4 regions of the Alteromonas sp. S005 genome follow, and region 1 is predicted to be linked to each of the others. Evidence: predicted binding sites of a transcription regulator. Region 1 holds the regulator's gene; each other region holds the start of a gene.
What was found. Region 1 encodes FNR, which switches genes on or off when oxygen is low (the NO sensors DNR and NnrR bind a similar motif). Its sites were predicted from a motif close to TTGATCTAGATCAA; they were not measured.
Positions count from the first base shown of each region.

Region 2: a site for FNR is predicted at 1,713-1,726, ahead of V7R55_RS19035 (high-potential iron-sulfur protein). Genes of this name have one in related genera too.
Region 3: a site for FNR is predicted at 1,441-1,454, ahead of clpB (ATP-dependent chaperone ClpB). Genes of this name have one in related genera too.
Region 4: a site for FNR is predicted at 1,897-1,910, ahead of ccoG (cytochrome c oxidase accessory protein CcoG). Genes of this name have one in related genera too.

Region 1 is NZ_JAZETN010000017.1:98,170-101,330, reverse strand. It holds gene V7R55_RS16955 (heavy metal translocating P-type ATPase) at 1-795, shown strand, start outside; gene ccoS (cbb3-type cytochrome oxidase assembly protein CcoS) at 797-1,027, shown strand; gene V7R55_RS16945 (sulfite exporter TauE/SafE family protein) at 1,014-1,673, shown strand; gene fnr (fumarate/nitrate reduction transcriptional regulator Fnr) at 1,719-2,459, shown strand; gene uspE (universal stress protein UspE) at 2,753-3,161, shown strand, end outside.
Region 2 is NZ_JAZETN010000028.1:8,427-11,587, forward strand. It holds gene V7R55_RS19030 (amidase) at 1-1,163, shown strand, start outside; gene V7R55_RS19035 (high-potential iron-sulfur protein) at 1,271-1,564, opposite strand; gene V7R55_RS19040 (flavin reductase family protein) at 1,787-2,416, opposite strand; gene V7R55_RS19045 (CPXCG motif-containing cysteine-rich protein) at 2,409-2,600, opposite strand; gene V7R55_RS19050 (hypothetical protein) at 2,790-3,077, shown strand.
Region 3 is NZ_JAZETN010000009.1:143,390-146,550, reverse strand. It holds gene clpB (ATP-dependent chaperone ClpB) at 1-1,324, opposite strand, end outside; gene pgeF (peptidoglycan editing factor PgeF) at 1,499-2,254, opposite strand; gene rluD (23S rRNA pseudouridine(1911/1915/1917) synthase RluD) at 2,267-3,161, opposite strand, start outside.
Region 4 is NZ_JAZETN010000005.1:147,319-150,479, reverse strand. It holds gene V7R55_RS08660 (serine/threonine protein kinase) at 1-406, opposite strand, end outside; gene ccoG (cytochrome c oxidase accessory protein CcoG) at 403-1,833, opposite strand; gene V7R55_RS08650 (hypothetical protein) at 2,287-2,652, shown strand; gene V7R55_RS08645 (DUF3016 domain-containing protein) at 2,770-3,161, shown strand, end outside.

The DNA of each region.
Region 1 (3,161 bases):
GCCCGCGCACTTGAATCTCGCTCTGAGCACCCTATTGCTAAAGCCTTTAACGGTGGTAAAACGCCTAGCGGCAACACCCTACACAAAGTGTCTAATTTTACAGTCACACCAGGAGGCGGAATTAGCGGTGAAATTAACGATACGCTATTTTCCATGGGCTCTGCAGCATTCAGTGTTCACGAGTCACAGCAATCATTTATAGAGGGTTGCCCCACGGCTAATGTGTTTCTTACTGTAAAAGGGCGTATCATGGCAGCGTTTGAAGTTCGTGACTCGCTGCGTGACGATACCCAAGAAACCCTCGATATATTGGCAAAAAGTCATACCCTTGCTGTACTAAGCGGCGATACACAGAAAAACGTTGACTCTCTCACCGAGCCTTTACCAATTTCCACTGCTAAAGGTGGACTTACACCAGAGCAGAAATACGAAGCGGTACAAGCCATGCAGCAAACAGGCTCCAAGGTAATGATGATGGGTGATGGTATAAATGACGCGCCTGTTCTTGCCAGCGCTGATGTGGCGATTGCAGTGGGTAATGCCACAGACGTGGCTAAAACTGCCGCCGACGTTATACTGCTTGGCTATCAGCTGCTTTCTGTACCAGAACTTATTCGCACATCTCATCAGGTGAAGCAAAAAATAAGACAAAATATTGGGTGGTCAGTGGGTTATAATATCTTGATTCTGCCTTTCGCCGTGTCAGGTCTTCTTTCGCCTTGGATGGCGGTTGTTGGTATGTCATTAAGCAGCATCATAGTAGTTTCAAACTCTACGCGACTTTTAGGCAAATAGTATGAGCATTATTTACGTATTAATTCCAATCGCCATAATCATAGTAGCTGTAGCTATTGTGATATTCTTCTGGGCGGTGAAAACCAATCAGTTTGAAGATTTAGATCGCCAAGGTTATAGCATACTGTTTGACGATGATCTGCCGCCAGAAGAAAAAAAGCTAGCTGAGCAACGCAAGCAACTTCAAGACAGTAAAGTAGACAAAAGCCAAGCGCCACATGGAAGGGATTAACTACTTCTCTGCCTTTCTTATCGGCTTAGCCGGCGGAGTTCACTGTGTGGGAATGTGCGGTGGAATTGTTGCTGCGCTAAGGATGGTATCCCCTAAAGGCGCTTCAGCACTACCTTATACCCTTGCCTATAACATCGGACGTATAGTGAGCTACACCATCGCCGGAGCAATAACCGCGGCACTTGGAAAAATTGCAGCAGACTATATACCGCTTGCCAACTATGCCCTTTCCCTACTTAGCGGAATCATGTTGCTTCTACTGGCGTGTTATTTGGGTAAGTGGTGGACAGGTTTAACGGTGCTAGAAAATGCGGGTAAAGGCCTATTTTCCAAAGTCCAGCCGCTTTCAAAACGCTTTTTGCCATTTAAGACCCCTTTAAGTGCGTTGCCTTATGGTTTTATTTGGGGTTGGCTTCCTTGCGGTTTGGTGTATTCCACGCTTACCTGGTCTCTCGCGGCGGGTAATGCGCTAGAAGGCGCTGCTATTATGTTCTTCTTCGGTTTGGGTACATTACCCACCTTGCTCGCCGCAAGCGCTGGTAGCCAATATATTGTTCGAAGTTTTCAAAACAATAACGTGAGACAAGTCATTGCAGTAATAATGGCCATATATGCGGCTTATCTTATTCATGGCGCAATCGTTTAAAAATATGTGTATTATGAGCGAGTATTCTTTAAGAGAGCATGCATTATGAGCAAAGGAAGCCAATTTTCTATACACTGTCAAAACTGTAGCTTCAGTCACTTGTGCTTACCCGTGGCGCTGAACAAAACAGAAATCGAGTCTCTTGACGATATCATTGAGCGCAAGAAACCGCTTCATAAAGGTGATACGCTCATTCAAACTGGCGATAAATTTCGTTCTCTTTTTGCAGTAAGAACGGGGTCTTTTAAGTCGTTTGTAACTAATCAAGAAGGTGAAGAACAGATTACCGGCTTCCACTTTCCTGGTGACATTATCGGTTTCGATGCATTAAGAGAGAACAAACACCAAAGCTATACCTCTGCGTTAGAAACTGCCATGGTGTGTGAACTGCCATATGAAACCCTTGATGAAATGTCGGTTCAATTTCCTAAGCTACGCCATCAAATCATGAGCTTTATGAGCGCGGAGATAAAACAAGATCACGACATGATCATGCTATTAAATAAGCGAACTGCTGAAGAGCGTTTGCTATATTTTATATCGCATCTTTCACAGCGCTTCGAAGAGCGTGGCTTCTCACACAGAGAGTTTCACCTTACAATGACTCGTAACGAAATCGGCAACTACTTAGGCTTAACGATAGAAACCATTAGCCGTTTACTGAGCCGTTTTCAGAAGGAAAACATTATCAAGGTTGACGGTAAATTGATCTCTATTTTGGATTTTGATCGGTTGAACACCAAACTTGAAGCGCTAAATGGTCCTAGCGTAGTCTGTAACAGTTAATTTATTCTTTTTTTTTACCTTAAGCGCGCTACATGCGCGCTTTTTAGTTTTAATCTTTAAAATTTCACTGTATTCCCTCATTGAGTTACGCGATACCAATTCGTTTTGCGTAAAAGCCCCCGTAGTATTCAATGTAGCCTTTTTGTTTATCAACGAATTGTTTACGCCTTGATCCAAAACAACTCACTTTTTTCCAAATGTCGTTTATAGTTAATGTAAATAGTTTATATGAACTGTTTTAAAACAATTTCGATGTCGACAGCCATACAAAGCTTTGTAGTTGAGGAGACGTTATGATTGAATGTAAACGAATTCTTGCCGTGATAGACGCGGAACGCGATAATCAGCCCGCGCTAAGCCGTGCCTATGAACTTGCTTCAAAAACAGGCGCCACGGTTACCGCTATGATGGTGGTATATGATTTGTCTTATGACATGACAACCATGCTGAGCCCTGATGAACGCGAATCTATGCGAGATGCCGTTACAAAAGAGCACGCCAAATGGCTATCTGCTCAGCTAAAAGAGCAAGGCTTCTCAGAGACCGATATTGTGGTTGAATGGAACAACCGTGCTTATGAATCCATTATCTATTTCGCCCTTAACAACCAAATCGACTTAGTGGTAAAAGCCACTAAAAAACATGACGATCTCGCCTCTGTGATCTTTACCCCTACAGACTGGCATTTAATGCGAAAATGCC
Region 2 (3,161 bases), on a different contig from region 1:
GGGCAAATTTTCGTTCTGAATCATCGATAAGCGGTTGGAGTGCAGTAGGGGGACTAACCCGTAACCCGCACATTTTATCTAGAAGTGCATGCGGTTCATCGTCTGGGTCGGGTGCAGCAATGTCACTTAGATTAGCGTCACTTGCCGTTGGTACTGAAACCAACGGCTCTATAATCTGCCCGGCATCTATTAACGGTGTAGTGGGCTTTAAGCCCACCGTTGGTTTACTTTCAAGAACTCATATTGTACCCATTTCATTCAGCCAGGATACAGCGGGGCCTATGACTTCCAACGTTCAAGACGCATGGCTGATGACGTCAGTTATGGCTGGTGAAGACGTGAACGATAGTGCAACTGAAAACACGGCGTCTCAGCGTCCTGCTATGCCTTCATCTGAAATGCTGGCAACAGATTTAAAAGGCAAGCGCATTGGTGTTGTCAGGTATCGTCAAGGTGATAACCCTCATGTACTTGACGTCTACAAAAGCGCGTTAAATCAGCTAAAAGCATCGGGTGCTACGCTGGTGGATATTAGTGATTTTTCTCAGCCTGACTCCTTTTGGGCCGACTCTTATAATGTTTTACTGAGTGAGTTTCACCACAGCATCAACGAATATTTGTCGGGATCGCCAGCAGAGATCCCCGCAAGAAATTTATCTGAGCTTATCGCTTTTAACAGCCAAACCGAGCGAGAGCTAGCATTATTCAACCAAGATATTTTTGAAAAGTCGCTAGACGCGGCGCCTATTGATAGCGAAGCGTATCACAGCGCCCTAAGTCTTATTCAAGATACAGCGGGCAAAAATGGTATTGACGCATTGCTAGCAAAACACAATGTCGATGTATTAGTTGCGCCTTCAAATAGCCCTTCATTTTTAATTGACGGTGTGTATGGCGATCATTCGCCAGCTGGTTTCATTGGTATAGGCTATCTAGCCGCTGTAGCGGGGTATCCACATCTCACAGTTCCGGCGGGTGAAGTGAAAGGTCTTCCAGTAGGCATTAGCTTTATCGGTGCTAAATGGAAAGATGAAGAAGTGCTAAAGATGGGCAAAGTCTTTGAAGCTAAACATGGCTTTTTTATTAAGCCAGGTCTTTTACCTACACGTTTTGATGACCCGAGCCTAAAGGGCATCCAGAATGGACTAAATGAGAGCCGCTAGATAAAAGCACGTGGTTTGAATGTGAAGTCTGTTTTGCAGTATTGAAACTAAAAAGCCCCCAATAATTATCGGGGGCTTTTGCTATTTATATAGCTGCGAGTGATGGTTTAGCCAGGCTTTTTAACCCACGCGCTACACCAGCCATCAGCGTTAACCAGCTTGTTAGGGAAAATGTTACAAGGGCGATATTGTTCGCCATCGGCTCCCTGCACGTACATGCAGTTTGCACATTTTGCACCTTCAACGGTTGAAGACGGTGTGTAGTTTAATGCTTTAGCAGTTGGGTCATCAGCGCTCAATTGTTCTTGAGCTTGTGCACGTAACGCTACACCACCTAATGTAAGACCGATAACTGTAGAGCCCGACAGTTTTAAAAAGTCACGGCGATTTACAGATTTCATAACATTCTCCTTAAGAGATAGAAACGATAATGATTCTTTTTTATTCAGTACCTTAAACGCAAAAACCTGCCCAAAGAGGCAGGTTTTGTGTATTGTTTAAATACTATCTCTTTTTGAAAAAAGATCGAATGAAATGTCTGATTTTCACTTGATCTAGATTAAATAAAATTCAGAGTGATGCCACCAGAGTATAAGCCTCAGACCGTTTGTTCTGCTACAAGTTCACTTTTTAGCGAGGGGGATACCAGGTTTAGCGTAGGCAAATTGTGCAATACGCGTAGTGCTGTGATAGCTATCTAAACCAGAAATACAGGCAGTGTTGGCTTTTTCTAAATCGGCGTATCCGTCTTCATCAATAATGCTCTCTGGCATATGAAGCTCTTGGATTTCTCCAATTACCATTTCGGTTTCGTTAAGCAGTTTTAAATGTTGCGCCACCTTTAAGCCCATCTTGATTTGGCTTTCTTTAACAAACGGAGCACTAAATGACTCACTAAACTGCGGCGTTAAACCTACTGCTTCAAATTCGCTCTCATCTGGAGCATAGCGAGCAGACGTTTGGTGCGCTTTGTCTACCCAATCAGACGACACGTGATTTAGCGTGTAAAAGCCCTGTTGCTTTATATTGCTAAGGGTGTCTCGTACGACCGTGTGTGGGCGCATGATCATCCCGATTAGCGGCGGGTTAGCACCGACATGAACGATAGAGCTTACAATGGCTAAATTGTTGGTGTTGCCGTTTGTAGTACCCACCAATGTCGCCGATTTGAATCCAGACAAACTGTTGACTAGATTAGCTCGGTATCGCTGAGCAAGTTCGTCAATATCGCTGCGTGTAAACTGCTTAGTCATTTTCTCGTTCTGCCTCAATTTGAATATCGTCACCATGCTGATAAGTCGTCAACTCTATGGGTTGGCAGCACACCTGACAGTCGAGTACTTGGACTTGACCCACATCGTTAACCTCATCTATTTCAACGTCGTTAGGCGCCATACAGTAAGGGCAGGAGAAGCCCATGGAACGGGTTAAGCTCATATTTCATTGCCTTATTAATCATGAATAGTGTTTATTACGTAATGCTAAGACGAGTGGATTTTCTTTAGCAAAATACCCCGTTGTTTATGAAAAGAATGCGCTGAGGCAATCGCATAGCCATTATTAAATGGAAGTCTTGATGATGAGCCCTAATAAACAGCAGCAAGGTGAATGAATAGAGGTGATGGTGTGGCAAATAAAGTAGGAAACTGCCCGTGTTGTAATAGAGAAACACGCCTGACTTATCATCACCTTATCCCTAAAAAAATGCACCGACGCACCTATTTCAAAAAGCACTTTAGCAAAGCCGAACTGCAGGACGGTATCTATATTTGTAGGCAGTGCCATAGCGGCATACATCGCTTTTATGATGAGATGACGTTGGCCAAGCACTATTTTAATTTACAACGTTTACTAGATGACGAGCAGCTTTCAACGTTCTTTCAGTGGGTGTCTAAACAGCGAGTTCGAGTTTAATAAATGGCTTGGGTTAATAACGACCAGTAGATTTTAAATATATTCGCTATGGATTTAATTTGATTAACTTGGCTGTATAAATAT
Region 3 (3,161 bases), on a different contig from region 1:
CAAGGCGCTTGTGGCTTGCATCGTCAGTTTCTTTAGCAAGCGCTTGCTCTTCTAACTTAAGCTGGATGATACGGCGCTCTAATCGATCCATATCCTCAGGTTTAGAGTCTATTTGTAAACGAATACTAGAGGCCGCTTCATCAATAAGGTCAATGGCTTTATCTGGTAACTGACGATCGCTGATATAACGATGTGACAAACTTGCCGCTGCAACGATGGCAGGATCCGTGATGTCTACCGAGTGGTGAAGCTCATAACGCTCTTTCAAGCCACGAAGAATAGCGATAGTGTCTTCTACACTTGGCTCCTCAACCAATACCTTTTGGAAACGACGCTCCAGTGCCGCGTCTTTTTCAATGTACTGACGGTATTCATCTAGCGTGGTTGCTCCCACACAGTGAAGTTCACCACGAGCCAGTGCTGGTTTTAGCATATTCCCAGCGTCCATTGCGCCATCGCCCTTCCCTGCTCCTACCATGGTGTGCAGTTCGTCAACGAATAAAATGACGCGGCCTTCTTCTTTAGCTAGCTCGTTAAGAACAGCCTTTAAACGCTCTTCAAACTCACCGCGGTATTTAGCACCAGCGACTAACGCGCCCATATCTAGGGCAAGAACGCGCTTGTTTTTCAAACCTTCAGGTACTTCGCCGTTAATGATGCGCTGTGCTAAACCTTCAACAATGGCCGTTTTACCCACACCTGGTTCACCAATAAGGACGGGGTTATTTTTGGTTCTGCGCTGCAGTACTTGAACGGTTCGACGAATTTCGTCATCACGCCCAATCACGGGGTCGAGCTTGCCTTGCTCCGCCCGCTCGGTTAAATCTGTGGTGTATTTTTCAAGGGCTTGGCGCACGTCTTCCGCGTTAGGATCTGTCACCTTTTGACCACCACGCATATCATCTATCGCAGTTTCAATAGCTTCTTTAGTGATGTTTAGGCTTTTTAAAATTTCACCTAATCGCCCTTTATCTTGAAGCGCTGCCAAGACAAAGATTTCCGACGTTATATATTCATCTTTTCGTTGCTGGGCTATTTTGTCGCAAAGGTTCAGCAGAACTCCACTGTCTTTGCTTAACTGAACATCGCCTCCAATACCTTCAATTCGCGGTAGGCGCTCAATAGCCTGACTTAAAGCAGAACGGAGCGCATTGACATTAATGTTTGCTTGGTCAAGCAACGGGCGTACTGAACCGCCTTGCTGGTTGAGCATGGCAGTCATTAAATGAACAGGTTCAATGTATTGATGATCTCGCCCCAATGCGAGTGATTGAGCATCGGATATGGCGAGCTGAAATTTACTGGTAAATCTGTCTAGTCTCATAATCTCAACCTAATAAATGAACAATTATTCCTGTTCTAGTTATGTAGGCTGCTCAATTGCGATTCAAGTATGAGATTGAAAAGTTAGTCAAAAATATAAAAAATACTGTAGGAATTTTGATTTAGCGCAAATATTTGATGAGTCTGAAATCTTGAGCCTTTTTTCCTAAACAATCTAAAGTAGGCCTATCACGCTGACCATTCGCCCCGTCGTACGTTTCTTTTGATGCGTTGCTCTTCGATGTGAATAGAAGCGTCGCTCATCAGAGTAAGTACACAGATTACTTTGCGTAATAGTATCTACGCCAGCTTGTTGCAGCTGTATTTGCGCAATTAAAGGCAGGTCTAATAGGTATTTTCCATCATTGTGACTATCAGCGATGGCGCCCTTTATATGACGAAATTTACTCGCCAATTGAGAATCCACTTCATAGCAAGCACCGCTTATTGCAGGACCTATCCAAGCCATGATTTTATTGGCATCGCAGCTAAATTGCCCAACCGCATTTCTGATAATATTGGTCTCAAGCCCTTTCCACCCCGCGTGTACTGCTGCCACTTCTTGACCACTCCCATCACATAATAAGATGGGAACACAGTCTGCAGTCATTACGGCGCAAAAGTGTGAGACAGAACAAGAGTACGCAGCATCGGCGGTGGTATCAGCGCTTGGCAATGACACCACACGATTACTGTGTACTTGCTCTAACCATGTGATTTTTTCACTGTGTGGGATAAGGCTTCTATTGGCTTTAACTAATAAAAGGTCATCTCCCACATGAGCTCCAACGTTCAAGCCTGCAAAATCTCCCATACTACCGCCCCCCAATCGGGTTGTTGTGTAAGCAACAACATTATCGGGGCATGACCATGACGGACTAATTAAATCCAACGATGACGTAATAGGTGAATTTGCAGCTGAAAATGTCATAGTGTCATCTGCTTAAAGCATATCTTGAGGATTGTCTGCTGTGTCTTTCTTAACCGCCTTCAGCAAGTCTTGCATATCTTGAGGCAGCGGTGCCTTCCAGGTCATCCACTCTTCGGTCTCAGGGTGGAATAGCGATAGCTGAGCGGCATGTAAAGCCTGGCGCTGGAATCCGCGAAGCGCAGCAATAAACTCCTCAGACGCACCTTTAGGTAAGCGCGGACGCCCGCCGTACACCTGATCGCCTAACAGCGGATGCTTTATATGCGCCATGTGAACGCGGATTTGGTGCGTACGACCGGTCTCAAGCTTCAATCGCAAATGTGTATAAGCGCGAAACTTTTCAATAACGCGATAATGGGTGACTGCGGGTTTACCCATTTCGCGAACTGCCATATGCGTGCGCTTTGTGGCGTGCCTGCCGATAGGTTCATCTACAATACCACCGGCAACCATAGTACCTAATGCAATGGCTTCATATTCACGGCTCATTTCGCGGCGCTGCAGCTGGTCAACCAGGTGCGTTTGTGCGGGTATTGTTTTTGCTACTACCATTAAGCCCGTAGTGTCTTTATCAAGACGGTGGACAATGCCTGCACGGGGAACTTTGTCAATTTCAGGGTAGTGATTCAGCAATGCATTAAGCACGGTGCCACTCGGGTTTCCGGCTCCGGGATGCACCACTAAATCAGCAGGTTTGTTTATAACGAGGATGTGCTCATCTTCGTAAACAATATCTAGCGCGATGTCTTGCGCTACACTTGTTACCTGCACATCCATTTCGGCTTGTACAGTAATGAGTTCATCCATTTGCATTTTGTGTCGTGGGACAGTGATTACTTCACCGTTTACTGCAACATTCCCGTCTTGAATCCAAGTTTTTAACTTAGAACGAGAATATTCAGGGAAC
Region 4 (3,161 bases), on a different contig from region 1:
GATGAATACGACCAATGAAACGCCCCATCCATTCAAGCTGATCAAGGTTATCATTTTCAAATTGTCTACCGCCAACGGAAGGGAATAGCGCAAATCGATAGTCCGTTTCAGCCACCGTATGATGATGCAGCGTGTTACCGTTTAAAGCTATAGGGGCGGCCAATGGGATTTCGTTGTCCATAAGCTCTGCGGCAAACTCGTGCTCTTCAAGAATTTGCGCATCTGTCCATCGACCTGGGCGATAGAATTTTGCCACATAGCGCTGGCCGTCTTCAGCCAAAAATTGATAAACGCGGTTTTCATAGCTGTTGAGCGCAAGTAGACCGCTTTGAAGAAAAATGCCCTGACTTTCCAGGGCATCTAGTATGGTGTCTGGGCTAAGCCCAGAAAAAGAAAAATCTGTCATCGATAAAGGAATTTGGTTGGTTCATCAACAGTAACCGTCTCCCCATCAATAGTGGTGGTTACACTGATAAAAATATCGGTAACCGTATCTTCCAGATTATAAGCGTCCGTTGCAACAGAAATCGGCGTACTGTAAACCGCACCACCTTTAACTGTCACTTCTTGCTCACCTATATATTCGTAGTCAGGAAGACCTTTTACAGCAATGGTATACGTTTGCTCTTGCTGGGTTTTATTGAGTACTTTTATGGTATATACGTTCTCGATAAGCCCTTCATTCGTCTCGCGGTACAGTGAGTTTCTGTCGCGGATGATGTCCACTTCGGTTGGACTGCGCATCCAAATATTGGCAAACAACAAGCCCGTCATAACCAAAAGGACGACAAAGTAACCAATCAGCTTAGGACGAAAAATGTGGGTCTTGCCACCAGCAAGCTCTTCCTCTGAAGTGAAGCTTATCAAGCCTTTGGGGTAACCCATTTTATCCATAACGCCGTTACAAGCATCAACACAGGCACCGCAGTTGATGCATTCGTATTGAAGGCCGTTGCGAATATCAATTCCAGTTGGGCAGACTTGAACACATAAATTACAGTCGATGCAGTCACCTAAGCCTTTTTCCTGCACCTGCTCGTGACTAAGTTTTCGAGGGCGTGGACCGCGTTGTTCGCCCCGTTTTGCATCGTAGGATACGGTAAAGGTATCTTTGTCGAACATGGCAGATTGAAATCGTGCATAAGGACAAATGTGCGTGCACATAATTTCACGCATATAGCCTGCATTTCCGTAGGTACAAACTGCAAAAAAGATAACTGAGAAACCCGCCCAGAAGCTGGTCTCAAATGTGACGAAGTCAACAAACAGAGCGTCAATAGGGGTGAAGTAGCCAACAAAGGTTAATGCAGTTAATAGTGCTACTAGTACCCAAGCGGTATGCTTGGCTGATTTACGCAAGAATTTGTCTGTATCCATCTTACGCTCATCAAGGGCTATACGCTTATTTCGTGGGCCTTCGAACTTTTCTTCAAACCAAGTGTATATGTATACCCATGTCGTTTGTGGACACATAAAGCCACACCACACTCTACCGGCAAAGGTGGTGACAAAGAACAACGCAAAAGCGGAAACAATGAATATATAAGCCAGTAAAGTAAGGTCTTGAGGCCACAAAGTAAGCGAGAAAATAGTAAAACGCTGTTCGCCAATATCAAGTAGTACTGCCTGATGGCCGTTGTACTGAATCCACGGAATAATGGCAAAAAGAGCTAAAAAGAAAAGACCAAAGAAACGCCTAAACGTTTCCAGAGGGCCCTGCACAGCGCGCACATAAATACGGCTACGGGAATCGTGTCGTTTACCCTCTGTGGCTCCTTTGGGCTTATGTACTTTTACCGGTGTAACGTTTTTGACCGGTATTTGTTCATTCATAGCTTAACCTTATGTGACGTAACAAACTGCCTGTGCAGTATAACTGCGTTCAACACGTCATATTTAATATAGATCAATAATGCGGCGTATGGTCTACCTTTTTAAACTTTCAGTCAATACTGAAAGTTCAGAAAATAACGTGATTGGTCCTATCCTTAGCGACATTATGTCATTTTGTAAATTTTTAAATACAGTGCCGTGAATAGTGAGTATTGAATGTGGCCTGTAAGAAAATAATAAGACATACCTTAGTATCAACTGATATGTTTACAGAGGGGTAGAAGCCACACTAATCTTAAATACATTAATGTGGTCAATTGGCGCCCAAACCATGTACAGTGGACGTTGTTGTAAAATGAATTAGCAAAGCATTTATTGAGCATGTTGTATTTGATGTATGCTCCAAGTTGGCGCTATTTGTTATAAACGTCTATCAAAGTTAGCTGAGAAGTCATGTTAAGGTTCTTTATTATCGCTGCGGAGATTATTGTTTTAGTAATCGTACTGCGTTCTCCATTTGTTCAGTATCTCTTTGAAGATATCCAACACTCAGTGTCTGAATGGCTGGTGACTATAGCCACACTACCAGAGCGAAAAGAGTTGGGTAGTCTACAAGACAAATTAAACATCGAGTTAAGCCCTTTAAAGCCTTACCAGCAAAACTATATAAAACAAATTACTTCCGATGCCGCGAGCGTAAAACGCTTTCATCACACTTATTGTGAAAACGACGACATAAACCCTAACTTCACGGGAACTAAACGCACAAAACTGTGCCTAATCGTTAAACAGTCGTCAGTTATGCAAGTTTCAAAGTGATGTTAGTTTTTATTTGAGAAAGAGCTGAATTAAAAGCTTTTCTAATGTTTCTTTAATTAAAGATCTTCTTAAAGCCTGCTAACTTTAGGTTAAGCGACTGAATTTAGGAGCATGAAAGTGAATAAATTACGTACTTTTTCTTGTTTAAGTTGCGCCGCAACAGTAGGGCTTCTTGCGGTTCTTGCGCCATCCCAAGCCGCTGAGGTAGAGATAACGTGGGAGGAGCCAAAGTCTTATAGCGACGTTAGACCTACCAATGAATCTCGTAAACGTTTTCGTGAGCGAACGTTGAAAGAGCTAGAAGAGCATATTACAGAATTGGCGAGCGACTTACCCGAATCTCAGGTCTTATCCATGACAGTAACAAATGTAGATTTGGCAGGACAGGTTTGGCCAAGTCAGTTTGTAGGTTTTGGCAACGGAGCAGGCAGTGATGTGCGTATCATTAAGCGGGTTGATATCCCCAGAATGACATTCAGTTACTCATTGTCCGATGCTGATGGGCAGGT